DNA from 3 places in the Arthrobacter sp. Hb9-2 genome. Region 1 is predicted to be linked to each of the others. Evidence: riboswitches for the same ligand, from Rfam matches in the RefSeq annotation. Region 1 holds a riboswitch; each other region holds the start of a gene.
What was found. A riboswitch is a leader RNA that binds a small molecule or an ion and turns the genes downstream of it on or off. The one in region 1 is predicted to bind cyclic di-AMP.
Positions count from the first base shown of each region.

Region 2: linked by a shared signal. The riboswitch ahead of AC5RV1_RS00180 (LysM peptidoglycan-binding domain-containing protein) and the one ahead of AC5RV1_RS12370 (M23 family metallopeptidase) in region 1 are both predicted to bind cyclic di-AMP.
Region 3: linked by a shared signal. The riboswitch ahead of AC5RV1_RS11140 (NlpC/P60 family protein) and the one ahead of AC5RV1_RS12370 (M23 family metallopeptidase) in region 1 are both predicted to bind cyclic di-AMP.

Region 1 covers NZ_JBNHGJ010000019.1:82,736-86,941, reverse strand. Annotated here, with positions in the region: gene serC (phosphoserine transaminase) at 1-459, opposite strand, end outside; gene AC5RV1_RS12375 (iron-dependent transcriptional repressor DtxR) at 738-1,433, shown strand; cyclic di-AMP (ydaO/yuaA leader) riboswitch at 1,580-1,791, shown strand; gene AC5RV1_RS12370 (M23 family metallopeptidase) at 1,802-2,623, shown strand; cyclic di-AMP (ydaO/yuaA leader) riboswitch at 2,752-2,934, shown strand; gene AC5RV1_RS12365 (C40 family peptidase) at 3,005-3,688, shown strand; gene AC5RV1_RS12360 (NlpC/P60 family protein) at 3,855-4,206, shown strand, end outside.
Region 2 covers NZ_JBNHGJ010000001.1:37,927-42,132, forward strand. Annotated here, with positions in the region: gene AC5RV1_RS00175 (protein adenylyltransferase SelO) at 1-708, shown strand, start outside; gene AC5RV1_RS00180 (LysM peptidoglycan-binding domain-containing protein) at 879-1,751, opposite strand; cyclic di-AMP (ydaO/yuaA leader) riboswitch at 1,755-1,918, opposite strand; gene AC5RV1_RS00185 (dienelactone hydrolase family protein) at 2,223-3,197, shown strand; gene AC5RV1_RS00190 (TraR/DksA family transcriptional regulator) at 3,344-3,703, shown strand; gene AC5RV1_RS00195 (DNA alkylation repair protein) at 3,700-4,206, shown strand, end outside.
Region 3 covers NZ_JBNHGJ010000016.1:92,183-96,388, forward strand. Annotated here, with positions in the region: gene AC5RV1_RS11135 (AMP-binding protein) at 1-2,278, shown strand, start outside; cyclic di-AMP (ydaO/yuaA leader) riboswitch at 2,378-2,569, shown strand; gene AC5RV1_RS11140 (NlpC/P60 family protein) at 2,573-3,358, shown strand; gene AC5RV1_RS11145 (dihydrofolate reductase family protein) at 3,562-4,125, opposite strand.

The sequences.
Region 1 (4,206 bases):
CGTGCTGGTCTCGTTTTGCGGCCACGCGTAGACGTCCACCCCGGCTTCGGCCTTGGCTGAAGGGTGCGTGCCCGGCTCAGACTTGATGATTGACGAGGAGTCCAGGAAGGGCGCTTTGTTGGTGGCTGCGGCAAATTTGGAGCCGAACTCGCCGAAGGACAGGTGCTGGGCCTTGTTTTCAACGAGGCCGAAGCTGGCCACATCCCAGAAAGCCGTGGAGCCACCAACGCCCAGGACCACTTCGTAGCCCTCCGGGGCACGGAAGAACTGGCTGAGACCCTCGCGGACGGAGCCAACAAGGTTCTTGACCGGGGCCTGCCGGTGGGAGGTGCCAAGGATGTTCTTCGAGGCGGCGGACAGCGCATCAATCTGCTCCTGCCTGACCTTGGAAGGCCCGGCGCCGAACCGTCCGTCCTTGGGCAGGAGGTCGGCGGGAATAGTGATGCTGGTTTCGCTCACGGGTGCTCCAATTTCGGGCTGGACATGGCTTTGGTCCGGACGGGTGTTGGTGGCCGGCAGCCGGTGACGGCTGCAACCAGGGCCTCCCTTATTCTGCCTGAACGGCACAATAGGCGGGAACCGGAACCGTCATAGTCCAGCCAATGAGACGCCCCGCCCGCGCCCCGGTGAACTATTCGGACAAAGTCAAAATAGGCTAAGCTTTTCCACGGACTACGTCGCGGTGAAGGCGATACGGTGGGACAACGCTAGGTACTGTGCTCGAGGAGCTGAGCTGGATGACGGATCTGATCGATACTACGGAGATGTACCTTCGGACCATTCTGGAGCTCGAGGAAGAGAACATCGTTGCCCTTCGCGCCAGGATCGCCGAGCGGCTGCGCCACTCCGGGCCTACCGTCTCCCAAACCATCGGGCGCATGGAACGGGACGGCCTGGTGGTTGTCTCCGGCGACCGCCACCTGGAGCTCACCGAGACGGGCCGGAAGCGTGCCACCGAAGTAATGCGCAAGCACCGCCTGGCTGAACGTCTTCTCGCCGATGTGATCGGTTTGGACTGGGCCTACGTCCACGACGAAGCCTGCCGCTGGGAGCATGTTATGAGCGAGCGGGTGGAACGGCGCATCTATGAGCTGCTGAACCATCCCACTGAGTCCCCTTATGGGAACCCGATCCCCGGCCTTGCTGCCCTGGGCGGCGTGCCGACCCTGGGTTTTGCGGATGGCGCCATTAGCCTTTTGGAGGCGATGAAGTCGTACGGTCCTGCCTCGGTGGTGACCATCAGCCGGCTCGCCGAGCCCATCCAGGTAGAGCCTGAACTGCTCTCCCAGCTTGATGAAGGCGGTATCCGGCCGGGTGCGGCTGTGTCGCTGGAACGGGTGGGTGACTACATCTCGGTCCGGGTTCCGGGTATCGAAGGTGCCTTGGAGCTGCCTCCGGAAGTTGCCGCCCATGTGTTCGTGGCGATCCGCTGAAAGGCAAAGAGCGGACGCCATACTCCGTGTGAACTGCGTTACGCAAAGATAACGGAATTGTTACTTTCGGGCTTAAGCATCTATAGTTGAACCAAGCGTTGATATTAAAGCGTTACCTGATCTGGAGCCGAGCTCTGCCAGCGGATCAGGAGCACGAGTCGTAACTGGCAGAGGCGGGGGAACCACAAGCGGCAGCGGGGGACTGCCTTGGGGTGAAGTCCGTCAGCAGCAAGCCTCTTCCAGTGAAGGATTCCTCCGGGGATATCTCTGTGCCGAAGCTTGCTTACGGCGGACCGGGTCTTTGAACTCTCTGACCCGAATCCGACAGCTAACTTCGCAGGCTTTCCAGAGAGGAACCCTTCTTGACCATGCAGAATTCCAGGGGACGCCGCCGCGCGGCGGTCCCTGCTTCGACACCGCGTGTTGTCGAAGTCATCACCTCGGAACGCCCCCGCGATCCGCACCGTGATGCGCGCCGCCGTCGGGGTCCCTTCCGCCAAATTACTGAATTCGCCGCTGCCAGCGGCATCGGCCAAAAGGCCGGCATCGCCCTGGCCGCCACCGGGCTGGTGCTCACCGTGACCGTGCCGGCCACCAGTCCCGTGATGGCCACGGATGCCTCGGGATCCACTCCTGTCGCCGCGTCCGCTGTTGTGCCCCAGCCGCAGGTTTCCGCGGAAGCAGGTGCCCAGATAGACTTCAGCCGCTCTGCTGTGGTTACCCAGGCAGACCCGGACGGCAAACTGAAGCAGCTGCTCAGTGCCCAGTCTGCCGGTGCCATCACCCGCGCCGCTTCCGCAGGAAGTCTTGGCGCCCCGCTCGCTGCTTTGACCACTGCGTCGCCGTTCGGCTACCGGGTCAGTCCGATCACCGGAGGCTCCGGCGACTTCCACCGCGGACAGGACTACGTAGCCCAGTGCGGCACCTCTGTTCTCGCCGCAGCCACTGGAACGGTCACCTTCGCCGGCTGGCACCAGTACGGCGGCGGCAACCGCGTCGTAGTGGATCACGGCAACGGCCTGGAAACCACTTACAACCACTTGTCGTCCTTCAGCGTCAAGGAAGGGCAGACGGTGTCCCGCGGGGACGTCGTGGCCCTCAGCGGGACCACGGGGGCTTCCACCGGGTGCCACCTCCACTTTGAGGTCCAGGTCAACGGCGAAGTTGTTGACCCGACCGGTTGGCTTTAGTCAAATGACGGTGAGCTATCACTTGGTGTTGACATGCCGTGACCTGAATGTGACATTCTTCCAAAACTGCTGTACCGTCTAACTCGCGTCAACTTTTCCGAAGTTGACGCTCTTGTGCGGATTGCCTAACTCTGCCACCGCTCAAGGTCCGTTCGCATTTCATCGTCTGGCAGGGGCGGGGGAACCAATTTTGGCCTTCAGCTTTTTGAAGGCCTTGGGGTTAAGTCGCAAAAGCTTCCCAGGAAGCCGCGCGGCCGGGTGACTCCCATCCGAATCCGACAGCTCACCTCGTAGGCATTGGGAGAGGCTACCTTCGTGTCTTCACGCCATAATTCTGCGCGCCACCGTGCGCAACCGGTTCGTACCAACCCCCTGGACTCCGTGTCCAAGGCCGTTAGTGCCAATGCCGGGACAGTAGGTCGCCAGGCTGCAGTCATCGCAGCTGCCTCGGGCCTCATCCTGACCATGGGCCTGCCGGCCAATGCAGCGGACACCACCGCTGGTGTCTCCGCTTCCACGGAATCCGGATCGGCACAAAGTGCCCTCGCTGTCACGGCGGCGCCCACGGCTACCGTCTCCTTCGAGCGCCCCGTGGTCAAGACCACCCCGGCACCCGTTGTTGAGCGGGTAGTTGCGCAGTCCACGGACTCAGACGATGAGCAGGGAGTGACCACCGCTTCCACCGCGTCGGCCGGCTCCGTTGCGGACAAGGCCGTGGAGACAATTGCCTCCGCGTCCACTTCCGGAATTGCAGGCCTCGCCTACACCGGCATCGGCCGTCCGTACGTTTGGGGCGGCACCACCCCCAACGGCTGGGACTGCTCAGGCTTCACCCAGTGGGTCTACGCCCAGGCCGGCATCAGCATCCCCCGCGTCAACGCGTGGAACGCAATGAAGCCCACCTCCACGCCGCAGCCGGGTGACCTGGTTATGCAGAACGGCGGCGCGCACGTCGGCATCTACGTCGGCAACGGCATGATGATCAGTGCCCTGAACCCCTCCCAGGGAACGCTGCTGCACTCGGTAGCTGCTACCGGCTCCTCAGCATTCTTCACTATGAACTAGTTCTTCGACCCCACGGTCCAAGGGCTTTTTCTTTGCCCAAACAGCTCTTCGCTAAATCACCACACATCCCCGTTCGGGACGTGCCGGCGTACCCCCAAGATGCCGGCGCGTCCAAACACCTTTGGCTGCCCACATGCGGCTTTGAAGGAAACGAAAGAGAGAACTGATGACTACTCGTGCAACCGCACGGCACCGCGCCGAGGCCACCAAGACCAACTCGCTCGCCATCATTGCCAAGGCTGTCGGCGACAACGCCGGCGGTGTAGGACGCCAGGCAGCCGTTATCGCAGCCGCTTCCGGCCTGGTCCTGACCAGCGGCCTCGCGGCGAACGCTGCTGACGCCAACGTCCAGCGTGACTCAGCTCCGGCCTCCACGCTGGAAGTCGAATCAACGGTTGAGGCTCCGATCTCCGCTGCGTCCACCATTGCCATCTCCTTCGAGAAGCCTGCTGTGACCACCACGCCGGCTCCCGTTATGGAAGCTCCGGAGCCCGAGGTGGAGGTCCAGGAAGCCGCTC
Region 2 (4,206 bases), on a different contig from region 1:
ACCATCTCCGGAGAAACCATCGACTACGGGCCCTGCGCTTTCATGGACGCCTTTAATCCTGCCGCGGTCTACAGCTCCATTGACGTCGGCGGGCGTTATGCGTACGCCAACCAGCCGGTCATTGCCGAATGGAACCTGGCCCGACTCGCCGAGGCCATGCTGCCGCTCTTCAACGAGGACCAGGAAGAGGCCGTGGCCCCTGCCGTCGAGGCACTCGGCAAGTTCCGCCGCCAATACAGTGACGCATGGTTCTCCGGCATGAAAACCAAACTCGGTGTGGCGGAAGCCCCAGCGGGAACGCCTGAGGCTGAAGAAGCCTCTGAGGTGGTGGACGGGCTGGTGGCACTCTTGAGGGACGGACCAATCGACTACACGTCCTTTTTCCGGAACCTGGCCCACGCGGCAAGGGGAAATGACCGCCCGGCCAGGGGAATGGTCCTTGACCTGGCTGCCTTCGACGCGTGGGCGGCGCGGTGGCGTGCCCTGCAACCCGACGCCGGCATGATGGACCGGGTCAACCCCGCCTACATACCGCGTAATCACCTGGTGGAGGAAGCGCTCGCCGCAGCAACGGAGGGTGACCTTGGTCCTTTCAACCAACTCCTCGACGTGGTCCGTGACCCCTTCCACGAGCGGCCGGGGCTCGAACGCTACACCGAGGGAGCGCCGGAGGACTTCGGCAGCTACCAGACCTTCTGCGGCACCTGAGCACGCACGGCACTGAAGCAGCCACAGTCTAAGCAGCCAAGGCACCTGCGGGGCCGGCTGCCTGGAGGGCCGGACAACAAAACAGGGCCTGGCAACAACAGGCCCGGACAACAAAACAGGGGCGGCAGCCGGGAACAATCCCGTCTGCCGCCCCTGTTCGGGTGGTGTGACTACGCTACGCGGACGAAGGAAGCGCCGCTGAGCCAGCTGATGGAGTGGACCTCGGTCTTGAAACCGTCCACGCCGCCGCTGACAACCTGGCCGTTGCCGGCGAAGACGCCCACGTGGCCGGCGGTGATCACCAGGTCACCGGGAGCGGGGGTGCCCACAGTGGAGCCGTACTGGTAGAACTGGCCCGGGGCGAGGTCGCCAACGCCCTTGCCCACGGAGCGGAGAGCCTTCTCCACCATGGCGGTGCAGTCCTGCTGGACGCCCAGCTGGCCGTACGCGGCCGCCAGGATGGCTGCGCCGGTGCCGGTGCCGGCGGCTGCCGGTGCCGGAGCGGGTGCTGCCGGAGCCGGAGCAGGCGTCGTGGAAGCGTAGGACAGGTTCATTCCGGTGTTAGCGGGAGCGGCAGCAACAGCAGCCTTGACGGGAGCCGGAGCAGCAGCCTTGGCGGGAGCTGGAGCAGCTGCAACGGCACCGGCACCGGGGATCTGGATCTGGTCGCCGGGGAAGATGATCGTGTCGATCGACAGGCCGTTGGCGGACAGAACGTCATTCAGGGCTACACCGTTGGCGGCCGAGATGGCGCCCAGGGTGTCGCCGGAGACGACGGTGTGCACGTTGGCTGCAGCTGTGGCTGCGGGGGCAGCCACTGCAGCAGCAGGTGCTGCATAAGCCTGGGTGTTGGTGGTCTCAGTGGTGTCCGGACCGGTAACGCCTGCGTGGGCCGGGGCGCCTACACCGAAGGCAATGCCGGAAGCTGCGGCTACGGCGAGCGCCGGGCGGCCAAGCGACTTGGCTGAGACAGCCAAGCCCTCGAGCGCGATGGAGCGGGCCGGAGTCGCGCGGTGACGGGCGGTGGTGGAATTTTTTGACACGGTTGATCGCCTCTCCCATGCCTGCGGGGTGAGCTGTCGGGTTCGGGTTGGAGATACCCGGCCGGCAGCGACTCCGCACGGAACGGAGGCGCTATCGACTTAACCCCAAGGCCTCGTAGGAGGCCGCGGAAACTTGGTTCCCCCGTCCCTGCCAGCTGGAAACGATTGAATCCCGGGTCAGTGGCAGGGCTCGGCATACTGACGGGAATGTCCCGTCTGAGAGGGACACCTGAAGACCATAACCTGATTCCGCACCGATTGTCACATTTGGGTAACATACGAGGTGTTCCTATCGTATTTAGCAATCGAATAGACTCATTTGCCGCATCCGGCTGACCACCCGAAATAGGCGCGCCGCACATCTGGCCGTGTTCTTTGTCACAAACTGATAAAGGATCTCGAAAAGTGGCCGCGAACCTTGCCCGGAGGTACCGGACGGAGGAGGATGTTCGGCACCGGCGAGGAGGCACAGTGACCCAGCTAGGCAAGTATGAGAAATACCTGATCGAGGAATTTTTTGACGACTACCGTGCCGGCGCGCTGAGTCAGCGGACCTTCACCCGGCGGGTTGCCTTCATCACCGGCAGCATGGCAGCAGCAGCGGCGGCGATGCTGCTGGTGGGCTGTACGCCCAGTGAGGTACCGCGGAGCACCGACCCCATGCCCACCCCGGAGCCTTCAACATCTTCGGCCGCCGGCACTGCCGGTTCCGGTGCTGTGCCCGGGGCAAAGAGCCCGCTTTCCGTTCCGGAGGGTGCGCCAGGGATGACGACGGCGACCGTACAGTTTTCGTCCGGCGGAACCTCAATCAGCGCCTACCAGGCCAGGCCGGAGCGGGAAGGGCGCAGCCCTGCCGTGCTGATCTGCCATGAAAACCGCGGCCTGACACCCCATATCGAAGATGTGGCCCGCCGCTTCGCGAAAGCGGGCTACGCGGCCCTTGCCCTTGACCTGCTCAGCCGGGAGGGCGGGACTGCAAACATGGACCGCGACGCAGTTCCCGGTGCCCTCACCCAAGCCGGCGCCCCGCGCCACGTTGCCGACTTCGCAGCAGCACTGGAGTATCTCAAAGCCCAGGACTTCGTGGACGGCGGCCGTATCGCCATGACCGGCTACTGCTTCGGCGGCGGCATTACATGGCAGGCGGCCACCGAGCTGGACGGGTTAAAAGCCACCTCGGCGTTTTATGGGCCGGCCCCTGACCTGGCCAAAGTGCCGGACATCAGGGCCGCCGTTTTCGGCGTTTATGCCGAACTTGACCAGCGCATCACGGGCGCGATGCCTGCTCTCAAGGATGCGCTCGCAGCCACTGATGTTGTCCATCAGCTCACTGTCTACCCCGGCGTTGACCATGCCTTCCATAACGACACCGGCGACCGCTACAACGAAGCCCAGGCTACGGCGGCGTGGAACGATACCCTCGCGTGGTTCGGCGAGCACCTCTAGGGCGCGGCATGCGCGCCTGGCGTGCGGAAGGCGGATGTTTCTCCGCTCCATAACGAAAAATGCTGGCCGTCAAAGACGGCTCGCCGTGCGCCGCCTGGAACCACCGGTGGCGAGGAACTGGTCCTGACCCCGCGTAGGCTTTTCCCATGCCCGACTACGAACGGTTCCGTCTCCTGCTCGAGGAGGAACGGGAGCGGAAGGCGGCCCTCCTGCCGGCCCTCCGCGCGGACATCGCCTCCGCAAATTCAGCACGCCAGGACTCCAACGTGGACGACGAGCATGATCCGGAGGGCTCCACCATCGCCTTCGAACTGTCCCAGGCGTCCGCCCTGCTGAAGCAGAGCAGCATTGGGCTCGGCGAGGTGGAGGCGGCCCTGGCCAGGATCGCCGCCGGCACCTATGGGACCTGCGCGGTCTGCGGGGACGCCATCGCCGAAGGCAGGCTGGAGGCACGGCCGTGGACCCCGTTCTGCATCCGGCACGCATCGGCAGGCCGCAGTCAATGAGCAGCGGCGTGGACGTGACTGTTGTTGCCGCCTTCATTGACCGCACGCTGCAGAACGAGGGTGCCTGGTACCGTGCGGACGACGTCGAGGGCCGGCTCGGCGGGCAGCTGGCCTCCTACGGCTCCTCTGTGGGTGCTGTCCGGGGGACCATCCGCGACGCCCTGCGAAAGTACAAGGACTTCGATCACGACGCCGTGGTACAGCTGGCATCCGCCCTGTGGGGTCAGCCCAAGCCCGGCTCCAGGGCAGTCTTCGAGCGCCGGCTCGCCGCCGTTGTGCTGCTCCAATCCAGGGAGTCACTCCTGCGCCATTCGGACCTGACGCGGATTGAGGGCTTCCTGCGCTCTGCCGGCACGAGCGAACTGACCGAACCCCTGCTGGCCGACGTCGTGGCGCCCTTCCTGGCGCGGCTCGGCGGGCGCGACCGGCAACGCACACATGTTGTCCTCGCCCGATGGCGGACGGACTCTGACAGCCGGCTGCGCAGCGCCGCCGCCTACCTC
Region 3 (4,206 bases), on a different contig from region 1:
CTCCGGCGACGGGCACGGGGTGCCCGTGCTCGAGGAGCGGCGCGCCGGCTCCCGGCATGAGCTGCATCCTGAACTGGCCCTGCTGCTCAGCACCTCGGGTTCCACGGGTTCGCCGAAACTGGTGCGGCTTTCGCATACCAACCTCACAGCCAACGCCGAAGCCATCGCCGAGTACCTGGGCATTGGGCCGGACGACAAGGCCGCCACCACGCTGCCCCTGCATTACTGCTACGGCCTGTCCGTTGTTAACAGTCACCTGGTCCGCGGGGCAGGGCTGGTCCTCACGGACCTCTCAGTGGTGGATCCCTGCTTTTGGGATCTCTTCCGGGAACGGCAGGCCACCTCCTTCGCGGCGGTTCCCTACACCTTCGACCTCCTGGAGCGGGTGGGCTTCGCCGATGCGGACCTGCCCAACCTGCGCTACGTCACCCAGGCCGGCGGACGGCTGGCACCGGAGAAGGTGCGCGCCTGGGCGGAAACCGGGCAGCGCCGCGGCTGGGACCTCTTCGTGATGTATGGAGCAACGGAAGCCACCGCCCGGATGGCCTATCTGCCACCTGACCTGGCCGCCGACCATGCTGAAACCATCGGCGTCCCCGTACCGGGCGGATCCTTCCGCATTGAACCGGTGGAGGACCTGGCAGACGGGGAACTGGTCTACAGCGGCCCCAACGTCATGCTCGGTTACGCCGACCACCCCGGGGACCTGGCACTCGGCCGGGAAGTCCGCGAACTGCGCACCGGTGACCTCGCCCGCCAGCACCCGAACGGCCTGTACGAGGTGGTGGGACGGCGCAGCCGGTTCGTGAAAATTGTCGGCCTGCGCGTGGACCTCGGCCAGGTGGAGCGGATCTTCGCCGACATGGGAATCACCGCAGCCGCCGCCGGCACCGACGACCGCCTTGTGGTCGCCGTCGAAGGCGGGCACGACGGCGGTTTGCTCGCCAAGACCCTGGCCGGCACGCTGGGGCTGCCGCGCACCGCCGTCGTGATCCATGCCGTGGAAGCCCTCCCGCGCCTGACCACCGGCAAGGTGGACTACCCGGCCGTCCTGGGACTTGCCGCTCCAGCGCCCTCTGCTGCGGGTGCCGTCGGTACCGCCCGCGCCGCAACCGCCAAGCCGGCACCGGAGGGCCCAACCCCCGCCGGCAACCCCGACGACATCCGAAGCATTTTCGCCGAGGCCCTGGAATGCCCCGTTGTGGGAGACGACGACACGTTCGTCTCCCTTGACGGCGACTCGCTGTCCTACGTGGCGGTCTCGGTTCAGCTGGAGCGTGTCCTGGGACAGCTTCCTTCCGACTGGCACCTTTTGCCGGTGCGGGAATTGGAGCGCCGCCGGAAGCCCAGGCGGCGGAGCCCCTTTTCCTTCCTGGAAACCTCGATTGTGCTCCGGGCCGTCGCCATCGTGTGCATTGTGGCCACGCACGTGGAGCTGATCATGTTCCAGACCGCCCACCTGCTCTTCGTGGTGGCCGGCTACAACTTCGCACGCTTCCAGTTGGCGGACCAGCGGCTCCCGCGGCTGCGCCGCCAGCTCCGCGGTGTGGCCCGGATAGTTCTGCCCTCCACCGCTTTTATCGCCGTGGCCTACGTGCTCACGGACCGCTACAGCGTTGCCAACATCTTCCTGTTGAACGCCATAGTTGGGCCCGAGCAAGTAACCACGCAGTGGCATTTCTGGTTTGTGGAACTGCTGGTGTACATCCTGTTGGCCGTGGCAGCGCTTATGGCCGTGCCCTGGATTGACCGGGTGGAGCGCCGTGCGCCGTTCGCTTTCGCCCTGGGGCTGGTGGCCATCGCGCTGCTGAGCCGGTACGACATCGTGGATCCTGGCCTTCCCAAGCCGCCGCCCGTGTTCTGGCTCTTCGCGCTCGGCTGGGCGCTCGCCCGGGCCCGCACACACTTCCACAGGATTACTGTCTCGGTCATCACCCTGATGACGCTGCCGGGGTTCTTCGGCAGCACCGTCCGCGATGTCACCGTCGCTGCAGGCATTCTGCTGCTGGTGTGGGTGCCAGCCCTGCCGGTGCCGGCCGTCCTGCGCCGGGTCATCGGCTGGCTGGCCGCGGCGTCCCTGTATATCTACCTCACCCACTGGCTGGTCTACCCGCTGCTGCTTCCCATCAACCCGGTCCTTGCGGTTGCCGGGTCCCTCGTGCTGGGGATGGGCTACTGGGCACTCTGCAGGTGGTTGCCCACTACGGCAGCCTTCAAATGGGCGGGGCGATGCTTCACATCGTTGCTACGCCCCGTTGAACGGGAACGATTGACGTAAGTCCCAGCGCGAAGTGCGTTATGCAAATGTGACAAATGGGGCTGTTGTGACATAGGGTCTGAAGCCGTGCCCGTTTCTCCGAATGCGGCACTCCTGAGCAGACTTGCCTAACTCTGCCGCTGCCCGGGATCCGTTCGCAAAATCGTCCGGCAGAGACGGGGAACCCAATAACGGCCTGCTTCCGGCAGGCCTTGGGGTGAAGCCGTGCCTGGTGCCTTTCGTGCATCACCACGGCCGGGTGTCTCCCATCCGAATCCGACAGCTAACCTCGCAGGCAGTGGGAGAGGCCCTTTCATGCCCAATGGCAAAGCTCACGGCCGCCGCCGCGCGGTCCCCGTCCAGACCAGCCCCCTGGCGGTCCTGTCCAAATCCTTCGCCGGCCACGCCGGCGGTGTAGGCCGTCAGGCCGCCGTCATTGCAGCCGCTTCCGGCCTCGTCCTGACCAGCGGCATCGCCGCCCAGGCAGCAGACGCCCCAACCCAGCGCGAAGCCGAGCCGGCATCGAACCTGGAAGTCGCCAGCCAGGTACAAACCCCGCTCAGCGCAGACGCCACAGTGCAGATCTCCTTCGAGCGTCCCGCCGTCAAGACCACGCCTGCCCCCGTCGTCGAAGCACCCAAACCAGTCGTCGTCGAGGCCCCCAAAGCTGCCGCTCCTGCCGCTTCTGCCGCCGTCAAGACGCAGGCCGTTGCGCCGGCCAAGGCCCAGGTAACCGTCACGCCCGCCGCTCCCGCTCCGGCTCCTGCCCCGGCAGCGGGAGGCGTAAATGCCACCATGGTGTCCTCCGCTTACGCCCAGATCGGCATGATTCAGGACTGCACACGACTGGTCGAAAATGCCCTGAATGCTGCAGGGATCCCTGTCGGTGACCTTGGTCCGATGCAGTTCATGAACTACGGCACCGTCGTCACTGATCCCCAGCCCGGTGACATGGTTGTCCAGTCCGGCCACGTGGGCATCTACGTCGGCAACGGCCAGGTCCTCAGCTCCGGCCTGAACGGCAAGAACGAAACCGCCGTCCACCCCCTGACCTGGATGACCTCCAAGGGCGCCGTCACCTTCGTCCGCGCAGGCAAATAGAAACTACTGAAGGCCGGTGAGTCAATGCCTTGGGGGCATTAACTCACCGGCCTTCAGCATGCCCTCTGCACATTGGAGCACTGCCATTTCCGCCGGATCGCGTGGTTATGTTGCCCCATGCCTTCCCGACCTTCGGCCGCGGACTGAGTTCCGCCGCGCAGGCGAAGCAACCAAGACGCCGCCTGCTGCTCCCGCAACTCGACTCAGCGCCTGGTCTCATACCTGGTCAGGACCACACCGTCGGGAAACTTCCGGGTCTCCACCAGGTTGAGGTTCACCCAGTTGTCCAAGGCTGTGAAGAACGGCGTGCCGCCGCCCACCAGGACCGGATGGGTGACCATCATGTATTCGTCGATCAGCCCGGCCCGCATGGCCGCCGCGGCGAGTGTGGCACCGCCGATGTCCATGAAGCCGCCGTCATCCGCTTTGAGCCGGGTGATCTCGGTGACCGCGTCGCCGGTGGCCAGGCGGGTGTTCCAGTCGACCGTGCTGGGCGTCGAGGAGAACACCATTTTCGGCATGGCCCGCCAGCGGCGGGCAAACTCGATGTGCGCCGGCGTGGCGCCGGGCTGCTGGTCGGCCGTCGGCCAGTGGGAGCTCATCGTCTCCCACAGTTTGCGCCCGTACAGCGCCAGGCCCGTCGCCCCCACCCGGTCGGACCACCACTGGAACAATTCGTCGCTCGGGACGCTCCAGCCGAGGTCGTCGCCGGGCGCGGCGATGTAGCCGTCCACGCTCACGTTCATGCCAAAGGTCAGGTTGCGCATGGCGACAGTCTCCCGCGCGCCGGTATTCCTTGTACAGACCAGCACGGAGCGGTACGGATCGCAGCATCAATTTCCGCGGAG